DNA from 2 places in the Shewanella amazonensis SB2B genome. Region 2 is predicted to be linked to the other one. Evidence: riboswitches for the same ligand, from Rfam matches in the RefSeq annotation. Region 2 holds a riboswitch; the other holds the start of a gene.
What was found. A riboswitch is a leader RNA that binds a small molecule or an ion and turns the genes downstream of it on or off. The one in region 2 is predicted to bind lysine.
Positions count from the first base shown of each region.

Region 1 (11,095 bases), 670 kb from region 2:
TATCCCTCGGCCTCAAAAATACTTCTTAATGTATTACGGGTAACGGCTTCGTCTTCTACGATCAGAATGTGCGGATTTTGCATAATCAAGTACCTAAATTTAAAACAAATCTGTGCTAATCGGGTGTGTCGGCCAACTGTCAGCCAGGCCCTGCTTTTTATTCCGGCAAGACCCAAATAACCTGAGGAGGTAAAGAGACAACGCCTTGGGGCACACTCTACGACTAGTTCAATAATCATCCCTCAAAGGGGAAGCGTGAACTGTACTCACTTCGATAAAAAACTACTTGCTGAAGTTCCCAAGTCGTTATTTTTTTTCAAAGTATAAATGTTAAATTGAATATGGATCACATTTTGTACAGTTGTTTAGCCAAGTTACTGACATCAGCGGAAAATTTGTAACAGCCTGTATCAAATGAACGGCTGAATGATTTGGATGGCTAACGCTGTCAATTGTACTCGTTTTAGGCATTTGTTAACAATTGAAATGTTAACAAATCCTTTGTAGTCGCCGATTAATTATCATTAATATTGCTTATGTTATTGAAAAATATATGAACTGGTGATTATCGGAATGAGATCCAGCTCACAAGGCTAGGCAGCGTAACAGAGTCTGCTAAACTAGCTCAGGTTCTTTTGCATGATTATCACTGACATGGAAAATCATTCACAGCAGCTTTGGAACATCTATCAGTCGGCAAGTTTCTTGTTGACTCAACACCTTTCTCCCCACGCACACTTTGCCATTATCACTGCCTATAACCCTATGGGTGAGCTTCTGGATGCCTGCCAAAACCGTTTGCTTGACCGGCAACTGTTAAGGGACATAGAAGCCTTGGGCGTGCCTTATCGTGCCTTGATAGGCACCAATGAGCAGCTTTCCCACATGGAAAAAAGTTGGGCCGTGTTTATGGAACCTGACGACAGCGTTCGTTTGGCTCATAAATACCGGCAAAATGCGCTCTATTATGTGATGCGGGACGAGCTGATGTTGCTTCCCTGCCGGATGGACAGCGAACCCAAGACGTTGGGATCCTTCCGCTCCCGGGTTCGGCTGGTCCATGAATTGCCGGAGTTGGTGCCAACCGACAGGGCTGAGGGTATGCCATCATTGGGATCCCAGTTTCTGTGAACACAGCATTTTTTCAACTTGCATAATTTCGCATTGACTTGAATACCGCTTTATTGCTACTTTTTTCGTCCCTTCCCCGTGGAAGGCACAGAAGAGGAGCGCCAACTAGGTAGCAGGCTTGAGGAGCAATCACTCCAAAGACGACCTGTGAGGGAGATTGGCGCCGAGGCAAAACCACGTGCTTGAGTGCGTTTTGTCGGTCGTTCAGGCTGAATCCTGACGATTGTCACCTGTTATTTGGTGGAGAGCTTCTGGTGACGATCGCTTTTCCCTCCTTTTGGGGTGCCGTATCTTTGCACCAGGCTCTTCGAACGAAGTCAGTTCGGAGATTACTCATGAAAACCCGTTTTAGCTTGAATGTCGCTGTCTTCCACTCGCCGTCGATGGAGGTGTGCTGATGTCTCTTGTTGTAGCCAAATTCGGTGGCACCTCGGTCGCCGATTTCAATGCCATGTCACGCTGCGCCGCCATAGTGCTGGCCAATTCTGCTACCCGTTTGGTGGTGGTCAGTGCATCCAGTGGTGTGACCAACTTGCTGGTAGAGCTGACCCAGGCCACAGTGACCGATGAGCGTCGCCTGCAACTGCTCAAGCAGATTGCACAAATTCAATATGCCATCCTCGATAAGCTGGAGCGCCCACAGGATGTGGCGGCCGCGCTGGATGCTCTGTTATCGCGGATTTCTGTGCTCAGTGAGTCGCTCATCCTCAATCGCAGCAAGGCCATCATGGACGAGCTCTTGTCCATGGGAGAGCAATGTTCCGCGCTGTTGTTTTCGGCTGTACTGAGGCAGCAAGGGGCAAAGAGCAGCAGCTTCGATGTGCGTCAGGTCATGCGAACCGACAGCCACTTCGGCCGCGCCGAGCCGCAGATTGAAGATATCGCGGCGCTGGCCCGGGATTTCCTGCAGCCGTTGCTCGAACGGGACATAGTGGTGACCCAGGGCTTTATCGGTGCCGATGCAGAAGGTCGCACCACCACCCTGGGTCGCGGTGGCAGCGATTATTCTGCCGCCTTGTTGGCAGAAGCCCTGCGTGCCGATGCGGTAGAGATTTGGACCGATGTGGCCGGTATTTACACCACTGATCCACGTCTGGCGCCCAACGCCAGACCCATTGCCGAAATCAGTTTTAACGAAGCGGCCGAAATGGCGACTTTCGGTGCAAAGGTATTGCACCCAGCCACAATTTTGCCTGCGGTTCGCCAGCAAATTCAGGTGTTTGTCGGCTCAAGCCGCGAACCAGAAAAGGGTGGCACCTGGATCCGCCATCAGGTGGACAATCCCCCTATTTACCGCGCCGTGGCCGTGCGCCGCGATCAGACGCTGCTGAACCTGCACAGCCTGCAGATGCTCCATGCCCGTGGCTTTTTGGCAGAAACCTTTGCCACTCTGGCGCGTCATAAAATCTCGGTGGACCTTATTACCACTTCAGAAGTGAACGTGTCACTGACGTTGGATAAAACCGGCTCCGATTCCACCGGCAGCGGTTTGCTCAGTGAAGCCTTGCTGCAGGAGCTGTCCCAGCATTGCCGGGTTAGGGTAGAGGACAATCTGGCACTGGTGGCCATAATTGGTAACCGTATCGCCAGCACCCCGGGGATTTGCCGCCAGGTGTTTACCGTGCTCGAAAACCACAATGTGCGTATGATTTGTCAGGGCGCGAGCCCCCATAACCTGTGCGTGCTGGTAGCTGAGAGTGAAGCGGCGCAAGTCGTGAAGGCACTGCACGAGAACCTGTTTGAAGGTCAGGCATAATGCGGGTCGATAAACACGAAGTTCGGGTCGGCGAGCTGGCTGCAGGACAGCCGCTGTCTTTGCCTGTGTATCGCTTTAAAGGCAAGGGAGCTGGCCCCAGTGTCTATATTCAGGCCAACGTCCATGGCGCTGAGGTGCAGGGCAATGCGGTTATCTACCAGCTGATGAAACTCCTCGAGCACTACGAGCTTCTGGGGGATATCAGTCTGGTGCCACTGGCAAACCCCTTGGGTATTAACCAAAAGAGCGGTGAGTTTACCCTTGGGCGTTTCGACCCCATTACCGGGGTCAATTGGAATCGCGAGTATCTGGACCATGGGTTCAATATTGAAGTCTGGTATCAGGAGCATTCCCATCTGGATGACGATACGCTCATCACCGCATTTCGCGCCACCCTTGTGGAAGAATGTGCCCGCAGACTGAATAACCCCTGGGGTGTGACCACAGGGCACAGGCTGGCAGTAACCTTGCAGTCCATGGCACACAGGGCCGACATAGTGCTCGATCTGCATACCGGCCCCAAGTCATGCAAGCATCTGTATTGCCCCGAATACGAGCGCAGCGCTGCCCAGTATTTCTCAATACCTTATACCTTGCTCATTCCCAACAGCTTTGGCGGCGCCATGGACGAAGCGGCCTTTGTGCCCTGGTGGACATTGGCCGAGGTGGCATCCAGCCATGGTCGCGAACTTGGGGTGAGAGTCTCGGCACTAACGCTGGAGCTTGGCAGTCAGGAGCGCATTGATTTGGATGATGCGCTGGAAGATGCAGAAGGTATCCTGGCCTATTTGAGTCATCGTGGTGTGATTGCCGAAACCGTGTTGCCCAAACCCATGAAACGATACGGCTGTTTCCTGAAAAACTATCGCAAGTTTCATGCCCCAAAAGCGGGGATGGTGGAATACCTTGGGAAGGTGGGTGTGCCGATGAAGGCAACCGATCCCCTGGTGAATCTGTTAAGACTGGATCTCTACGGCACAGGTGAAGAGCTGACCGTATTGCGTCTGCCTGAAGATGGCGTGCCCATACTGCATTTTGCCTCGGCTTCAGTACATCAGGGCACCGAGCTTTATAAGGTTATGACCAAGGTCTTCGAGCTCTGACTCAGCCAATAAAAAACACCGGACTCAAGTCCGGTGTTTTTTTATCTCGTTATCCCAATCAGGGTTTTACCGCCCTTACTATGGGGTTTTGCAGGCTGATCAGGGTCTCGGTTGACTGAATTTCGGCGATGGACTGGATGCGATTAATCAGCACATGCTGCAGACTGTCGATGGACTGGCACATGACTTTCACGAAGATGCTGTAATTGCCGGTGGTGTAGTAGGCTTCCACCACTTCTTCCAGAGCATTGAGTTTTGAGATGGCGGCCGGGTAGTCACCGGCGCTTTTAAGGTTAATGCCGATAAAGCAACAAACATCGTAACCCAGCGCTTTAGGGTTAACAGTGATTTGGGCGCCGGTGATGATGCCTGCCTGCTTCATCTTTTCGACCCGAACGTGAATGGTGCCGGCGCTGACCCCAAAACGTTTTGCCAATTCAGCAAAGGGGGTGCGGGCATCGGCCATCAGGGCCTCGAGGATCTGGTTGTCCAACTGATCGCGCTGAAATGATGTATCCACTGCTAACTGCTCTAACTACCGAATGATTGAACAATAATTTACGGGCTTCAGTATTATTTTTCCAGTGAAAAGGTGACTTTACTGATTAGCCGTCGCCTCTGCGAAGGGGACTTCTGTACTGAAGGTCATGGCCTCACCACTGTAAGGATGGGTAAAGCTGAGACTCGCAGCATGAAGCAGCAAGCGATCGGCAAGACTCTTGGCCAGTGGGTCGGCGTAAAAGCCATCACCGAGAATAGGATGCCCCAGGGCCATCATATGCACTCTTAGTTGATGGCTGCGGCCGGTGATAGGTGTCAGTTTAACCAGGGTGGAACGTTTGCCGTAACTGATTACGTCGACATGGGTCAGGGAGGGTTTGCCAATCTCATGGTCTACTTTTTGCCTTGGCCTGTTTGGCCAGTCGCAAATCAGTGGTAAATCCACGCTGCAATTAGCTTTGACATGACCAGCCACCCGGGCAAAGTAGGTTTTGTGGGTTTCGCGGTCGCGAAATTGGCGTTTCAGTTCGACCTCGGCACTCTTTCGCAGCGCGTAGACCATTACCCCGGAGGTCGCCATATCCAGTCTGTGGACCACCTGACTATTGGGATGTTCGGCTTTGATACGGCTCCAGGCGCTGTCATGGTGGATGGGATCCCGGCCTGGTACCGACAATAAACCGCTGGGTTTATTGATCACTATGATGTCCTTGTCCTGATGCAATATGTCCAGCCAGGGGTCTGTGGGGGGATTGTAGCTGAAGTCGTCCATCATGGTTCTCGGTACGGCGTTAGGGCGCTTAAGATACCCAAGGGGGCAAACGTCGGCAAGCCTAAAGCAGGCTTTCTTGGTTCTTTGCTTCCACTCCTTCGCCGATATTGATTAAATAACACAAAAATAAAGACTGGGTCACAAAGCGAACAGCATGTTTAATAATAAAAAATACCGCCTCGGCCCCTACATGGTTATCCCAGAGCGGTGTGTGATTGCCAAAAACGGCTCTGACACCAAACTCGAACTGCGGGTGATGCAGGTATTGGTGTGTCTGCTGGAGCGTGCCGGTCGTCCCGTCAGTCGCGACGAGCTTATCAGGGAAGTGTGGCGCGGTGGTCAGGTATCCGACAATGCCATCAACCGGATTATTGCTCAGCTCAGAAGCGCCTTGGGCGACGACGCCCGCAGTCAGCAGGTTATTCAAACCGTCCCCAAGGTCGGTTATTTGCTGATAGCAGAGGTGGAACCACTTGAAGGTCAGGTAATAACACCTTCCGATTTGACACACTCTTCAGAGGTCCCAAATGCAGCGGCTCCCGTGGCGCCGATAGACATTGAAGACAACCAGCAGCGCAGTTCCTCAACAATGTCACCAGACATTAAGCCCGTGCCTGCCCAGCCAAAGCCTGCCCAGCTAAAGCCTGGCCGTCTCATCCTGGCGACTTACGCATTGGTGGGTGTACTCCTGTCTCTGTTGGCATTCATCGTCTGGGATACTTTGACCCAGAGTGACAAGTCAAAAGCCGAACCCGTGCAAGACAACATAGCTTCATTGTTGCCGTTAACCTCTCTGGAGGGGCAGGAGGTCGATCCGGTGTTATCACCGGATGGCAAAAAGCTGGCATTTGCCTTTCGGGACCTTAAAGCGAAAGAGTGGCGTGTTCTGTTACAGGACCTGACTACGGGGCAAGTCTCTCTGGCTGACAACTCGCCAACAGCCTACAACCAGCGCTATCCGGCCTGGAGCGATGATGGCGGCCATTTGGCGTACTTGAACTTTGATGGTAAAGGACGCTGCGAACTCATTCTGTTGGATTTGCTCACCCGCAACGCAAAAGTAGTCTCCCAATGTGACAAAGCCACTCAATCGAGCGCTCTGGCCATAAGGGGGCAGGAGCTCTATTTCGTGGACTCGGACGGCGTTGAAGATTTTAAAAAGATTTATCAGGTCAATCTGAATACCTTAAAGAAAGAACAGCTCAGCCGCCCGCACAGTATAGGTCGGGGTGATTATGGCCTCAGCCTATCGCCGGATAAGTCGCAAATGGCGGTGCTGAGAAACTTAAGCTGGTTTGATACTCAGTTGATGGTATTTAACTTCAGTACCGGGGAATGGCGACAGGTGCTTAAGGTGGGTTACCCATTAAAGAGCATAGCCTGGTCTGCCGATGGTAAGGGGTTGATCTATAGGGCGGAAGAAGGCCAACTGCACCGTTTCGATTTAGACACCAAAGATCGCGTTCGACTGACCAAGATACTGCAGGAAATCAACTCACCTCGCTCAAACAGCAAGGGGCAAACGGTAGCTGTCGTCGGCGAGCTAATGGAAGAAGAACTGTGGCATTGGTCAGCGCCGGGTAATACCAAACCCGAGCCATGGGTATCATCCAGTCGCCGCGATTATCGTGGTGCTATCAGTCCAGATGGCACCTTGACGGCTTTCGTCTCCAATCGAACCGGGTTGCCACAAATATGGCTGAGGCAACTGAAAGGTGAAGAAATCAAACTCACCCATTTTGACCGGTTTTCATTTATAGACGAGCTGATATTTTCCCCGAATGGCAAATTGCTTGCTGGCACTATTAATGGCGCAGCCTTCACCTTGGATATTGCCAAGTCGGCAATTCATTTTATTCCGGGCAGAACTTCGGTGAGAAATATTTCATTTGGGATGAATGATGATGAATTGGTGCTGTTTTCCTCTGAAGCTGGTAAGCGTCAACTTCAACTGGTGGATATGCGAACTGGAAAAACGCTCAATCTGTTGGCCGAAAATGGTTTTTCCGGAAAATTTGATAGAGCCTCTGGCGAGTTTTTTTATTCTAAAATGAACAGTTCGGGAATATGGAGTTTAACCCAGGGGGTGGAAACACAAGTCACCGATAAAGTCACGCCCCTCTTTTCCGGTGGTTGGCATGTGGCCCAAGGCAAAATCTGGTACCTGAAAGGTGATGAGGGAACAACCAAACTCATGGAGCTGGACGTCAATAATGACAAAGAGTTTGCGCATCCAATACAAATTACCAATGTATCTATGAACACACTCTCAATGACCAACAACAACCAAGTGCTCTTGTCTGTGTTGGCCAATGCCAATACAGATATATTTTTGGTGAATTAAATCAGTTTCTTGTGTGTTCGTCACTTTTTCATAACCTTTTCCTTGTCGCCAAATCAGAACGCCCGGGCCTAATGTTTAACTCGTCAACTGGCCCGGTTGCGCACAACAAAGACGCCTTACCCTGAGTCGCTTTGATTTGCTAATCCGCTGGTCGCAAAAGCAATGGCGCATCCCCGTGGCCGGGTCGGTTGATAATTAATGTGTTACCTGCTGAATGTGTGAGCATTTATCACTCGTATATCGATTGGTGACTGACGCACGGTATTTTGCAGCCATTTATCTACCTTGGTTCATTAAGCCCTTTTTTGGCGTGGAGAGTTTAGTTATGAAAAAGTATATCACTATGGTATCTGCAGCAGCACTTTCAACTGTATTTGCTGTGCCATTTTATATGTCGCATGTGGAGAATAAACAGCAGGAAGAAGCACCAAAACTTGCTATTTGTGAGCCATTTCCAGATTGCATTATTTATCGTGTAGATGATAACGGTGAGTTGACGCAAGAGCGTTAATCAGTTGCTTGATTCTCGTAGTCATATATTTCAAATTTTAATTAGCGAAGCATGTCGTTAATTAAATACCTGCGAAATAAAAGAAGGTAGTTTATGTGGTCTATCAGTCTATATATCGTAGGGGCACTGAGTGGATTATTTATAATCTATTACGTGTTCATCAATGTGGTTCTTGCGTCCGAGGAATCATGTTTGCTCGACCAAAAGGACGACTAAATCTCCCTTTCCGCCAAAGCCGGCACCTTGAATCTTCTTGGTGCCGCTTTTATTTCTGCTACAGACCGGCATCTTTTAAGTGCATGATGGCAAAGGTCCACACCACAAAGGCCAGGGTGCAGTGCACCAGCGCATAAAACCCCTGATCGAGACGCCGCATTCCCCGTGCATGCCAAATAAGCCAGACGTGGGCAGCCAGAATGAGTGGGTACATGGCCAGTAAGGGATAATAAAAGACCGGGCTGCCCAGGCCTGCGATGGCTCGTCCCACAAGTGCCCAAAGCACAATGAAGCCTGTCATCAGCGGCGGGATGGCATTACGGTATTGGTCTGGGTAAGGAAACATAGTTAATCCAGAGGTTTACGGCAGATTATCGTGGCTTTATAGGCGCCGCTGCCAGCGGGAGTCGCGGGTGTTTCCTCACGATAATACACTTGTTCCCAGTCAGTAAAGCGTTCTCTGAGTTCGTTTTTGCCCAGCAGGAACGCTGGATTTTTGGGTCTGCCGATACTGGCTTGGGCTTCGGTGAAGGTTTCATAGACCACCAGACCGCCAGGTAACACTGAATCTTTGATCCATGGTATGAGCGGCCTGTGCAAGTAATTGAATACCAATACCATGTCAAACTGCCCCAGTGGCACAGTATCCCCTTGCTCCAAATCCAGTTGGAAGATGTGGGCGAGTGGATCGTGCTTTATCTCTGGTGGCAGTGCACTGGTATCCAGATCGACAAAAGTCACATGATGCCCTCGCTCCAGAAACCAGACGCCATTACGGCCTGAACCACAGGCTAAATCAAGCACCCTCAGGGGCGTTGCCCGGGTAAACCAATCTGGATACGCATTGAAAAGTGATGAGGGTGTCAGGGTCATCCTTTGATTTCCTTGCGGCTTTCTATGCGCCGTCTGTGCCAGATGGAGTAATGCCTGAGCCCGGCAGGTCCATGGGATACCAGCACAGAAAGCAGCAAAATGACCACAAACAACGCTGCTTTGTGTTCAGGAAAGGGGATAAACAGACACAGCAGAGCTAATTTTGCCAGGGTGAGCACGCCTTTAAGTTGGATAAGCCAACGCCAGTCCCGCACAATTTCCCATCCCATCAAGAGGCTACCGCTGACCACTGCCAAGAGCCAAAAGTCTTGCCATTCGGCCCTGGCAAGATGGAACAGCACACCACCACCCACACCACAAACCCCGAGTAAATGCAGTGCTCGGAGGCTGGTTTTACCTATTCGCTGGATCCAAAAACTGGATTCGGAGAGCTCTTTATTGGCCATGTGTTGAATCTGCAGACATTGATAAGTGCAGCATACCAGTTGTGCTCCCTACAGGGGAGTTCAGCGGCTATAAACCAACAAAACCGATGCTCTTTTATTGATAAAGTGTTGCCTGGTCGACATTTTTCCACAGTCAGCTGTGACCGGCCTCAATCATTGACTGGAAAGCTTGCTGGCACCTGCAATTAACGATTGGCATGGGATTTTTGGTGGAAAGACTGTGACTTACTCTAAAAAATACCCCTTTAGATAGTGCTACTATTTTTGCGGTGGCCAGTGTTTTGCTCCGAATATCAACAGTAATTAAGTGTAAAACACGCCATAAAAATACCTCTTTATAAGTAGTTTTTTGGAGGAACACTTATGTTCACGGGAGCGATGAAAAAAACGGTACTGGCGGCACTGATCTCCGGGATCATGGCGGGCACTGCATGGGCGGGTGCCGATAACCTGGCCGATTTCCACGGTGATAACGGCTGCGACAGTTGTCACCAAAGCGATAAAGGTCCCAGCAACGATAATCTGACTTTTGAAAATGGTCAGTGCGTTAGCTGCCATGGCAGTCTTACAGAGGTAGCCGAAGGGGAGCGCGAAGGCATAGTCTCTCCACATAAATCACACCTGATAGGTGATATTGCCTGTACCAGCTGCCACAAAGGCCACGAAAAGTCAGTTACTTACTGTGATGCTTGCCATAACTTCGGCTATGAGATCCCCTTCGCCGGCAAGTGGGAGCGCAAATTTGTGCCCGTGGACGCCGACAAAGCCGCTCAGGATAAGGCCATTGCCGCAGGTCCCCGTGAAACCACAGATGTGGTCATCATAGGTTCCGGTGGTGCAGGGCTTGCGGCCGCTGTTTCTGCCCGCGATGCCGGTGCCAAGGTCGTGGTGCTTGAAAAAGAACCCGTTCCCGGTGGTAATACCAAGCTTGCTGCCGGTGGTATGAATGCCGCCGAAACCAAGCCTCAGGCCAAACTGGGTATTGTTGATAAAAAGCAGATCATGATTGACGACACCATGAAAGGTGGCCGCAACATCAACAATCCTGAGTTGGTACAGGTTCTCGCCAATAACTCTTCCGACTCTATTGATTGGCTGACAGCGCTGGGCGCCGATATGAATGACGTTGGCCGTATGGGGGGCGCCAGCGTTAACCGCAGTCACCGTCCAACCGGTGGTGCCGGTGTGGGAGCACACGTGGCGCAGGTTCTGTGGGACGCTGCTGTGGCCCGTGATGCCGATATTCGCCTCAACAGCCGTGTGGTTCGCATTCTCGAAGACGGTGCCGGTCAGGTGACCGGTGTGCTGGTACAGGGGGCCTATACAGGTTACTACGTGATTAAGGCCGATGCTGTGGTGGTAGCCACCGGCGGCTTTGCCAAGAACAACGATCGCGTTGCCAAGTACGATGCCAAACTCAAAGGCTTTAAAGCCACCAACCACCCCGGTGCCACCGGTGACGGTTTGGATGTAGCCACCCA
Region 1 covers NC_008700.1:753,454-764,548, forward strand. Annotated here, with positions in the region: gene arcA (two-component system response regulator ArcA) at 1-83, opposite strand, end outside; gene SAMA_RS03200 (DUF3293 domain-containing protein) at 640-1,131, shown strand; lysine riboswitch at 1,215-1,390, shown strand; gene lysC (lysine-sensitive aspartokinase 3) at 1,529-2,887, shown strand; gene SAMA_RS03210 (succinylglutamate desuccinylase/aspartoacylase family protein) at 2,887-3,990, shown strand; gene asnC (transcriptional regulator AsnC) at 4,049-4,510, opposite strand; gene rluA (bifunctional tRNA pseudouridine(32) synthase/23S rRNA pseudouridine(746) synthase RluA) at 4,589-5,263, opposite strand; partial or broken gene SAMA_RS19905 (winged helix-turn-helix domain-containing protein) at 5,520-5,657, shown strand; gene SAMA_RS03225 (hypothetical protein) at 5,712-7,607, shown strand; gene SAMA_RS03230 (hypothetical protein) at 7,933-8,118, shown strand; gene SAMA_RS03235 (hypothetical protein) at 8,393-8,680, opposite strand; gene SAMA_RS03240 (methyltransferase domain-containing protein) at 8,683-9,207, opposite strand; gene SAMA_RS03245 (hypothetical protein) at 9,204-9,614, opposite strand; gene fccA (fumarate reductase flavoprotein subunit FccA) at 9,978-11,095, shown strand, end outside.
Region 1: it holds a riboswitch for lysine, as region 2 does, so the genes downstream of both, lysC (lysine-sensitive aspartokinase 3) here and SAMA_RS06140 (Na+/H+ antiporter NhaC family protein) in region 2, are expected to answer to the same signal.

Region 2 (11,095 bases):
AGTCCTGTCGTTCTGCCATCAAGCCTTTCCCTGAAACGCCAACATCTGGAGGGCTGGCGAATCTCGAGTGTGTTCATAAATCTGGCCAGTGATAAACCAATCAAACTCGCAAACGCTCGTTTGAGACAGGTTGACGTTTACGTTAACAGCACTTAAAGTTGCGCTATTGTGTGATACTCACCCATACCGTGCGAGTATCACGTCCCCAACAAAAAAGGTGCAGGAAGGAAACCCTATGAAGATACTGGTGCCTGTAAAGCGCGTGGTGGATGCCAACGTGAAAGTGAGGGTGAAGGCCGATAACACAGACGTGGACACGGCTAACCTCAAGATGGCGATTAACCCCTTTTGTGAAATTGCCGTTGAAGAAGCAGTTCGCCTTAAAGAAGCGGGTCATGCCAGCGAAATCGTGGTGGTGAGCGTGGGAAGCAAGGCAGTACAGGAGCAAATGCGTACTGCCATGGCCCTTGGCGCTGACCGTGGCATTCACGTCGAAGCCGACGACAACCTGCCTGCCATTTCCATTGCCAAGATTTTAAAAGCCGTACAGGACAAAGAGCAGGCCCAACTGGTGTTGCTGGGTAAACAGTCCATCGACGGTGATAACAATCAAACCGGTCAAATGCTGGCGGCGCTGATGGATGCCCCTCAGGCAACATTTGCTTCCAAAGTGGTGGTAGAAGGCGGTGAGCTGCTGGTGACCCGCGAAGTGGATGGTGGTCTGCAAACCCTTAAGCTGCCCATGCCAGCCATTGTGACTTCTGACCTGCGTCTCAATGAGCCTCGCTACGCCAAGTTGCCCGATATCATGAAAGCCAAGCGCAAACCGCTCGATACCCTGAGCCCTGCCGATCTGGGTGTCACCCTGAAGCAGCATCATAAGCTGCTCAGTGTGGCTGCGCCTGCAACCCGTCAGGCTGGTATCAAGGTGTCTTCCGTTGAAGAGCTGGTGGAAAAACTGAAAAACGAAGCAAAGGTGATCTGATATGAGCATTCTCGTCCTTGCAGAACATGATAACGCCAGCCTGAAACTGGATACCGCCAAGGTTGTGAGTGCCGCCAAGGCCATCGGTGGTGAGGTTCACCTGCTGGTTGCTGGCCATAACTGTGGTGCTGTTGCTGACGCCGCTGCCGCCATCGACGGCGTTGCCAAGGTGTTGGTTGCCGACAATGCTGCCTATGCTGCGCATCTGGGTGAAAACCTGGCCGCGCTGATGCTGGATTTGGCTGGCAATTACAGTCACATTCTGGCTGCCGCCAGCTCCATGGGTAAAGATGCGCTGCCACGGGTTGCCGCACTGCTCGATGTAGCTCAACTTTCCGAAGTGGTTAAGGTAGTTGATGCCAATACTTTTGTGCGCCCTATCTATGCCGGCAACGCCATGGCAACTGTGGAGAGCCTGGATGACAAGAAGGTCATGACGGTTCGTCCCAGTGCCTTCGATGCCGCTGCGAATGGTGGCAGCGCTGCCATTGAAGCACTGGATAAGGTCTTTACCGCCAAGAGCGCCTTTGTATCCCAGGAGCTGACTGTTTCTGAGCGCCCAGAGCTGGGTAATGCTGGCATTATCGTGTCCGGTGGCCGTGGTATGGGCAGTGGTGAAAACTTTACCCTGCTGGAAAAACTGGCCGACAAGCTCGGCGCCGCCGTGGGCGCTTCCCGCGCCGCCGTTGACGCAGGCTTTGTGCCCAACGATTTGCAGGTGGGTCAAACCGGTAAGATTGTGGCGCCTCAGCTTTACATTGCCGTGGGTATCTCCGGCGCCATCCAGCATCTGGCGGGTATGAAAGACTCCAAGGTGATTGTGGCCATCAACAAAGACCCGGAAGCGCCTATCTTCCAGGTGGCGGATTATGCCTTGGAAGCCGACCTGTTTGAGGCAGTCCCCAAGCTGATAGACTTGCTTTAATTTGTGATCTTGGTCACGATATGCGGCCTGGGGGTAGCTTCCCCCGGGCCGCTTGTGTTTTTATGTGCCGCACGCCTGCACACAGGCGTCCTGAGTAGAGGTGCGCCAAGCATCAGTAACAGTCAATAGGGTGATGCCGTTGACGGGCTGTGAAAGGGTATTGGCGCCGAAGTGGATGTGTGTATCACCGCCTTCCGCTGGGGTCGTTTTCGAAAGAAACGGCACTGCCATAGTATTTTCTGTCGGGATGACAGATGTTGTATTTACTATGGAGCGCTACTGATAGGACAGGTGTTTTTGGGTATCTTTGCCGTTTCCCACCAGTTCAGTCGCCCTCCATTCGTTTAAAGCGAAGATATTTCAATGACATTGATAAGTTATGCCGACTCGGCGCTTTCCCTGCTGCCGCCGGTTGTGGCTATCGTACTGGCGGTATTGACCCGCAAGGTACTCTTGTCCCTTGGTTTGGGGATTTTGACCGGTACCCTGCTGCTGAACGATTTTGCCCCACTCGCCAGCGCTGAGTTTCTGGCTCACCGGGTTACCAATCTGGTGTGGAGCGATGGTGCGCTCAACAGCTGGAACCTCTATATTCTCGGCTTTTTGTTGCTCTTGGGCATGATCACAGCCCTCATTACAGTCTCCGGTGCCGCCCGCGCCTTTGCCGATTGGGCAAGGCAACGTATCCGCTGTAAGCGTGACGCCAAGCTGCTGACCATGTTTTTGGGTTGTGTGGTTTTTATCGACGACTACTTCAATAGTCTGGTGGTGGGGTCCATTTCCCGCCCCCTGACTGACCGTTACTATATTTCCCGTGCCAAGCTGGCTTATTTGCTGGACTCCACCGCCGCGCCTGTGTGCGTCATTTCACCGGTTTCCAGCTGGGGAGCCTACATCATCGCACTGATTGGCGGCATTCTTGCCAGCCATGGGATGAGCGATGCGGGTCATCTGTCGGTATTCATTCAGATGATCCCGATGAACTTCTACGCCATTTTCGCGCTGTTATTGCTGCTGTGTGTGGCCTTTATGGGGTTGGATGTGGGTCCAATGAAGACCCATGAGCAAAACGCCATGCGTGGCAATTTGTACGATGAAGCCAAGGGCACACCGCCGGGCGCCAGTGCTGAACTGCCGGAGGCCGATACAGGCCACATCGCGGGTCTCTTTGTGCCCATCAGCACCCTGGTATTTGCCACCTTGTTTTTTATGATCCAAAGCGGCGCTTCGGCCCTTGCCGATGAAAAACTGCCGTTTTCGCTGATTGGCGCTTTTGAGAAAACTGATGTGGGCGGCTCACTGTTCTTCGGTGCGTTGGTTGGCCTGGGGGTCACTCTGGTACAGGCCATGGTGCAAAAGCTTGAGAGCAAGCTGATAATCACCGCACTCACTCAGGGTGCCCGCTCCATGGTGCCTGCCATTTACATTCTGCTGTTTGCCTGGACCATTGCCGGTATTATCGGCGAGCTGGAAACCGGCAAGTTTATGGCGAGTCTCGCCAGCGGCAATATTCCCTTTGCGCTGCTGCCGGCGGTGATGTTTGTGCTCGCCGGGCTCACCGCCTTTGCCACAGGTACTAGTTGGGGCACTTTCGGCATTATGCTGCCGATTGCCGCCGACATGGCCATGGGCAGTCACACCTCCATGATGCTGCCGATGCTGGCGGCTGTGCTGGCCGGTGCCGTATTTGGCGACCACTGCTCGCCGATATCCGATACCACGATTCTGTCGTCCACCGGTGCCAGCTGCCATCACATCGACCATGTGGTGACTCAGCTGCCTTACGCGCTGATTGTGGCGGTGATCAGTTTGGCTGGCTATACCGTGATGGGCTTTACCGAGTCAGTATGGGCAGGATTTGGTACCAGCTCAGTGCTCTTTGTGCTGTCGGTGATTGGCCTCAGGATCAAGGCAGGAAAAGGCTGAACCGCTTTAGCTGACAGGAAAAAGCCGCTCAATTGAGCGGCTTTTTTTGTGGTTTGTATTGCTCCGGTGCAAGTCGCGCCGATTATTTCAGGCCGCGGCGCTCCAGCAAACCGTCGGTGGTAGGCTCCTGACCACGGAAGTTAATGTAGGCTTCCATAGGCGGTACGCTGTTGCCCACTTCACGAATGGTCTTGCGGTACTTCATACCAATCTCACGGTTCAGACCGCCCTGGGTTTGCACATAGGCATAGGCGTCGGCTGCCAAAATTTCAGACCACATGTAGGCGTAGTAGCTGGCGCTGTAGCCGCCCGGGAAGGCGTGGGCGAAGTAGGTTGAGCGGTAACGTGGTGGCACGGCTCCAATGTCTACACCGTGCTTCTTGAGCGCAGCGGCTTCGAAGCTGGCAACGTCTTTGAGGCTGTCACCGGCTTTCAGTGAGTGCCATTCCAGGTCTACCAGTGCGGCTGACATGTATTCCAGGGTGTCGAAGCCCTGGTTAAAGCTGCGTGACTTGAGCAACTTGTCCAGCAATGGCTTTGGCAGCGGCTCGCCACTCTGATAGTGACGGGCGTAGTTGGCCAGCACCTTGGGGTGGGCTGCCCAGTCTTCTTCGAAGGTGGATGGGAACTCAACGAAGTCGCGGGATACCTTGGTGCCTGCCAGCGTTGGGTATTTCACCTTTGACAGCATGCCGTGGGTGCCGTGACCCATTTCGTGGAACATGGTGGTCACTTCATCGTAGCTGACAAAGGTCGGCTCGCCGTCCGGTGCCTTCTTGATGTTCATCACGTTCACAACCACTGGCTTGTTACCCAGCAGACCGGACTGGTCCACGAAGGAGCTCTTCCAGGCGCCGCCACGCTTGCCGTCGCGGGCAAAGTAGTCGGCGTAGAAGATGGCCAGGCTGGTGCCGTCTTCATCGAACATTTCATAGGCTTTTACATCGGGGTGGTATACCGGCAGATCCGGGCGCGGCTTCATGGTCAGGCCGTAGAGTTCCTTGATGGTGTAGAACACGCCATCTTCCAGCACCCGGTTGAATTCGAAGTAAGGCTTGAGGCTCTCTTCATCCAGGGCGTACTTTTCCTGACGCACTTTTTCGGCGTAGAAGGCCCAGTCCCAAGGCTTGAGCTCGAAATTGCCACCGGTTTTATCAATCATCGCCTGAATGTCGGCGGCCTCTTTGCGGGTGTTGGCCACGACTTTTGGCACCATGGTGCCAAAGAGCTCGTACACGGCTTCAGGGCTGCCAGCCATTTGTGGCGCCAGGCGATAGCTGGCCCAGTTGTCAAAGCCCAGCAGGGCAGCGCGTTCGGCGCGAAGCTGTGCCAGACGGGCAACCAGAGAGGCAGTTTCGTTTTCGCCTTCAAGGCCACGGTTGGCAGAGGCTTCGAATACCCGCTTACGCAGCTCACGGTTTTCAAGCTGTGCCAGCACTGGCTGACGGGTGGTGTTGGTGATAGACAGCAGGAACTTGCCGTCATGGCCTGCGGCCTTGGCATCGGCTGCCGCCATACGAATAGCGCTGTCAGACAGACCCGCCAGCTCGTCTTTGCTGTTTACCACCACGGCGATTTCCTTGGTCAGGCGACGCAGGCGCTGCTGGAATTCATCGGTCAGCTTGGAGTGCTCTTCGTTCAGGGCACGAATTTGGGTCTTCTGCGCTTCGGTGAGCTTGGCGCCAGCCATCACAAAGCGCTGATGGTACACCTCAATCAGGCGCACTTCTTCTTTGGTGAGCCCAAGGTCGTTGCGCTGGTTGTACAGGCTTTCGATGCGGGCAAACAGAGTCGGGTTCAGGTTGATGTCGTCAGAGTGAGCCGACATCAAAGGTGCCATCTTGGCCTGGAGTGCTTGCAGGGTAGGGTTGGAGTCGGTGCCCGCCAGGTTATAGAACACCTTGGAGGTGCGGGTCAGCAGGGCGCCGCTTTTTTCCATGGCCACCAGGGTGTTTTCAAAGGTGGCTGGCTCAGGATTGTTGGCAATGGCCAGGATCTCAGCCTTGTGCTCGGCAATGCCCTGCAACAGCGCTGGTTCAAAATGGCTGTCCTTGATGGCGGCAAAGTTGGGCGCCTGATATTGCAGTGCGCTTGGCGCGAAGAAGGGATTGTCAGCACCAATGACGGCGACAGCGGTGGCTACATCGCCATTGTTTACGCCACTTTCGGACGGGCCAAGGGCGCAGCCGCCCAACAAGAGCGCGCCGCCTACGGCAAGGGCGATAAGGCTTTTATGCATGGTTTCTTCCTGCTTGTTGTTGTGATTGTGGTTTTTTGATGACTGGCTAGGCTAACGAGGCGGTCTTAAATAAGGCTGAATTGTTGTGGGAACTGGCACTGGGGCTGGGGCTGCGCTAAGATAGCCCGGCATTTTTTTCAGGGGGTTTTCGCGTTGGCTCAGCTCTATTTTTATTACTCGGCAATGAATGCCGGCAAATCCACCTCGCTGCTACAGTCTTCCTATAACTACCGCGAACGGGGCATGAATACCCTGGTGCTGACCGCCGCCATTGACGACAGATATGGCGTGGGTAAGGTGGCTTCACGTATCGGCATTCAGGCCGACGCCACCGTGTTTGGCAGTGAAGATAACCTGATGGATTTGATTGCCACTCACCACAGTCAGCAGCAACTGCACTGCGTGTTGGTGGATGAGAGCCAGTTTTTGTCCAAAACCCAGGTGCGTCAGCTTACCGATGTGGTGGATAAGCTCGATATCCCTGTGCTTTGTTACGGCCTTCGCAGCGATTTTCGCGGCGAGCTATTTATCGGCAGCCAGTATCTGCTGGCCTGGGCCGATAAGCTGGTGGAGCTGAAAACCATTTGTTTTTGTGGCCGCAAGGCCAACATGGTGGTGCGCCGTGATGGTGCCGGGAATCCGGTGCGTGATGGTGCTCAGGTGGCCATTGGCGGCAACGAGAGCTACGAGTCCATGTGCCGCAAACACTTCAGTGAGCTGGTGTGGGACTGAGCCTTTAGCAGTGCTGAAACTAAAAAGCGCCCTCGGGCGCTTTTTGCTTTTTAGGTAGTCATTATCAGGCGTGGGTTAAGTACCAGTGCCAGTCCTGCTGGCCAACCTCGGCCATAAACTCCTGGTACTCGGCGCGCTTAATTCTGCCGTAAATACGGTGGAAATCCTCACCCAATACTGACTTCATCCACTCGGAGCGCTCGAAGTTGGTCAGTGCCGACAGCCAGTCGGTGGGCAGGGTTTGATGTTTGCCTTCGTAGCCGTTGCCGACAATCGCCTGACCGGGTGACAACTGATTGCGGATACCATGATGGCATGCCGCCAATATCGCCGCTGCCGCCAGATAAGGATTGGCGTCTGCGCCACAGATGCGATGTTCCACATGGCGACTGGGCGCCGGGCCACCGGGTACCCTGAATGAAACGGTTCGGTTGTTCACGCCCCAGGTCTTGGCGATTGGGGCGTAGCTTGCGCTTTGAAAGCGGCGGAAGGAGTTGGCATTGGGGCAAAACAGCAACTGGGCATCTTCCAGGGTCGCCATCATGCCGGCGATGGATTGGGTCAACTCTGGTGTACCTTCGGGGTTGTCACTGGCAAACCGGTTGTTGCCATCGGCGTCGGCCAGGCTGACGTGCATATGCATGCCGCTGCCTGCCAACTCACCAAAGGGTTTAGCCATGAAGCAGGCCTGCATACCATGTTTTGCGGCCACCCCCTTGACCAGTCGCTTGTAGCGAACCGCTTCATCCATGGCCTGAAGCGCGTCGAATCTGTGCTCGAGGGTGATTTCTACCTGGCCGGGCGCATACTCGGAAATGGCGGTGCGCGCAGGAATGCCCTGCACCTCACAGGCGTGGTAAAGATCGTCCAGGAAGGGCTGCAGTCGCTCCAACTCCAAAATGCCATACACCTGAGTTTGGTGGGGTCTGTGGCCATCGCTTTGCATTGCTGGCTGGGGTCTGCCATTGGCATCGAAACGCTGATCCAGCAGGAAAAACTCCAACTCTGCTGCCATTACCGGATAAAAACCATCGGCTTGCAGGGAATCTATTACTTTGGAAAGCACCAGGCGGGGATCGGCCACAGCAGCGGGCATACCCGCCTCGGGGTGCATGGTGAGATGCACCTGAGCGGTGGGCTGAGCACGCCATGGCTGCATCAGCAAACCGCCTTCGATGGGAAACGCCAGGCAGTCGGCGTCACCGACTTCCCAAACCAGACCGGTATCTTCTACATCGTCCCCCTGAACCGTCAGTCCCAAAATAGTGCTGGGCAGAGGACGGCCGTGACGATACATAGACAGCACTTCCTGACGGTGCAGGAGTTTGCCCCGGGGAATGCCATTGGGGTCGATGATGAAGACTTCGACGTGCTGAACCTGGGGATGTTTATCAAGAAAGTCTATCGCTTCCTGTGGATTGGCAAAGGGCATAGCGGCCTCGAGTTGAGCAATCGCGGCTTGGGGATACCACAGAATTCCGACAAGCTTTGACTGATATTGAACATGTTGTTTTATTTATTTGACAGTATTTCTTGCCTTACCCGGTAAAGTCAATGGGGGGCAGCAAGCGAAAATACCGCTGAAGCGCTACCTTTTTACATGGCGGGAAGAGCGTGACTCACACTCTGTATTGGCGTTAAAAGCGGATTGCGGCCGCCTTTTCAGGTGCTTTTGTGGTATCCTGCGTCGCCTCTCCAGCAATTTGTGCAGGACCAGCCCCGACATTTCAGCTGTTTATATCAGTGTCACCAGGGACGAGGTTCTGCCTTAGCCAACGGAGCTATAATGGCACTCAAATACAGTATTAATCGGCCGGTTTTTTTCGGTTCTCTTTTTCTTATCACCCTCCTGGTGGCGCTCGGTGCCATCTGGCCGCAGCAGGCTCAACAATGGTTTGGTGCAGTGCAGCATTGGCTTGAAGTCAAAGCTGGCTGGCTTTATGTGCTCGGTGTGGCCGTCTTTCTGGTTTTTATTGTCTTTGTGATGGTCAGCCGTTTCGGTGATATCAAGCTTGGTCCCGATCATGCCGAGCCCGACTACAGCTATAAGAGCTGGATAGCCATGCTGTTTTCGGCTGGCATGGGGATAGGGCTCATGTTTTTCGGGGTGGCAGAGCCTGTTATGCACCTGATAGCCCCGCCGGATGCTACGCCCGAGTCAATAGAGGCCGCCAGGCAGGCGATGAAAATTACCTTCTTTCACTGGGGCATTCATGCCTGGGCCATCTATGCTGTGGTGGCATTGAGTCTGGCTTACTTCGCCTATCGGCATAAGTTACCGCTGCTGCCAAGAAGCGCGCTTTATCCCTTGATTGGCGAGCGTATTCACGGACCGATTGGCCATGCGGTGGATGCGTTTGCCGTGCTGGGCACCATGTTTGGTGTTGCCACATCGCTGGGTTTTGGTGTGTTGCAGGTGAATGCCGGGCTTAATTTTCTTTTCGGTGACCAGTTTCCGGTCAGTACCCCCCTGCAGGTGGGGCTCATTGCGGTCATTACCCTGATTGCCACAGTGTCTGTGTTCTCCGGGCTTGATAAAGGGGTTAAGCGCCTCAGCGAGCTCAATCTGCTGTTGGCGGTGGTATTGATGCTGGTCGTGCTGCTGGTGGGGCCTACTGTGGCGCTGCTGCAGGCCATTGTACAAAACACTGGTGCTTATTTCTCTGATATTGTTGGCAAAACATTTAATCTATACGCCTATCAGCAGAAAAACGACTGGCTGGGCGGTTGGACCTTACTTTACTGGGGGTGGTGGATTTCCTGGTCGCCTTTTGTGGGCACCTTTATTGCGCGGGTCTCCCGTGGCCGCACTATTCGTGAGTTTCTGCTGGGGGTGCTCTTTGTGCCCAGTGGCTTTACCTTTTTGTGGATGACAGTATTTGGCAACTCGGCCATAGACCAGATTTTGCATCAGGGTAATACAGTGCTCGCCGATGCCGTATCCAGCGACGTGTCTGTGGCGCTGTTTGTGTTCTTCCAGCAGTTGCCGCTCACATCCTTGCTCTCGGCGGTGGCCCTGTGTCTGGTGGTCACCTTCTTTGTGACATCTTCCGATTCCGGCAGTCTGGTGATTGATAACCTCACTTCCGGTGGCGATATGTCGTCCCCTGTATGGCAGCGCGTGTTTTGGGCGCTGATGCAGGGCGTAGTGGCTTCTGTGCTCTTGCTGGCTGGCGGCTTGCAGGCACTGCAAACCGCTGCCATTGCCAGCGCCATGCCCTTTTTGTTAGTGATGTTGCTGATTTGCCTTGGGCTTTTTAAGGCACTGCAGGATGACTGGCTTAAGCTATCCAGTGTGCAGTTGCATCACACCAGTGTGCAGTATGCCAGTGCCAACGTTGAATGGCGGGAGCGTCTGAAAGTGTTGGTGAATCAACCTTCCGCCAAAGATGCCCGGGCCTTTATCCGCGGGCCTGCCCGCCAGGCGTTGAAGCAAGTGGCTTCTGCCTTCGTGAATGAAGGTATTGATGCCCGCGTGGTGCAGCAAGAGGACAGGGTCAGGCTGCTGATTGCCAGCGACAATCATCCCGACTTCGTTTATGGTCTGCGGCTGCGGCAGTATTCTAAAGTGCCGGTCCATGGTGTGGAGGAGACCGACGATGACTTTTACCGGGTGGAAGTGTTTTTGGAGCACGGTGGACAGCATTATGATGTGCTTGGCTACACAGTTGAGCAGTTGCAGGCCGATGCAGTAACTCAGTATGAAAAATATCTGCACTATCTGCATTTATCCGTGAGTGAAGCGGTTAACCCGGATAGCTGATGCGCCACGATTGCACCGGACTGATTGGCGCGTTATGCTGCGCCCAACATAGGCTGTAACCTGACTTTTATGACCCAAAGTAAACTCGATAAGGTATTGGCTGCAGAGCGCGAATACCGTGAAAAACGTGAAGGTGGCTATCGCGAAAAGGCGCTGAAGCTTTATCCCTGGGTGTGTGGCCGCTGTGCCCGTGAATTTACCCATAAAAACCTGTCGGAACTGACGGTGCACCATAGGGACCATAATCACGACAATAACCCGCCTGATGGTTCTAACTGGGAGCTGCTGTGCCTTTACTGCCACGATAATGAGCACTCCCGTTTTGAAGAGCTTATTCGCTATGGCAGTACCCAGGAGGCGAAGCAAGAGGCGGCAACGTACAATCCCTTTGCCGATCTTAAATCCCTGATGTCGAATAAGAAGTAATCACATCTTTCAATGAAAAAAGCGCCTGGTTGGCGCTTTTTTTGTCTGTGCCACTTGCCACCTTGTTTTTGCTTTACAAGTGAACAAATTCTGATTGGT
Region 2 covers NC_008700.1:1,426,771-1,437,865, forward strand. Annotated here, with positions in the region: gene SAMA_RS06130 (electron transfer flavoprotein subunit beta/FixA family protein) at 236-985, shown strand; gene SAMA_RS06135 (electron transfer flavoprotein subunit alpha/FixB family protein) at 987-1,910, shown strand; lysine riboswitch at 1,998-2,197, shown strand; gene SAMA_RS06140 (Na+/H+ antiporter NhaC family protein) at 2,274-3,836, shown strand; gene SAMA_RS06145 (M3 family metallopeptidase) at 3,919-6,075, opposite strand; gene SAMA_RS06150 (thymidine kinase) at 6,229-6,807, shown strand; gene SAMA_RS06155 (glutamine synthetase family protein) at 6,872-8,239, opposite strand; gene SAMA_RS06160 (BCCT family transporter) at 8,594-10,570, shown strand; gene SAMA_RS06165 (YajD family HNH nuclease) at 10,640-10,996, shown strand.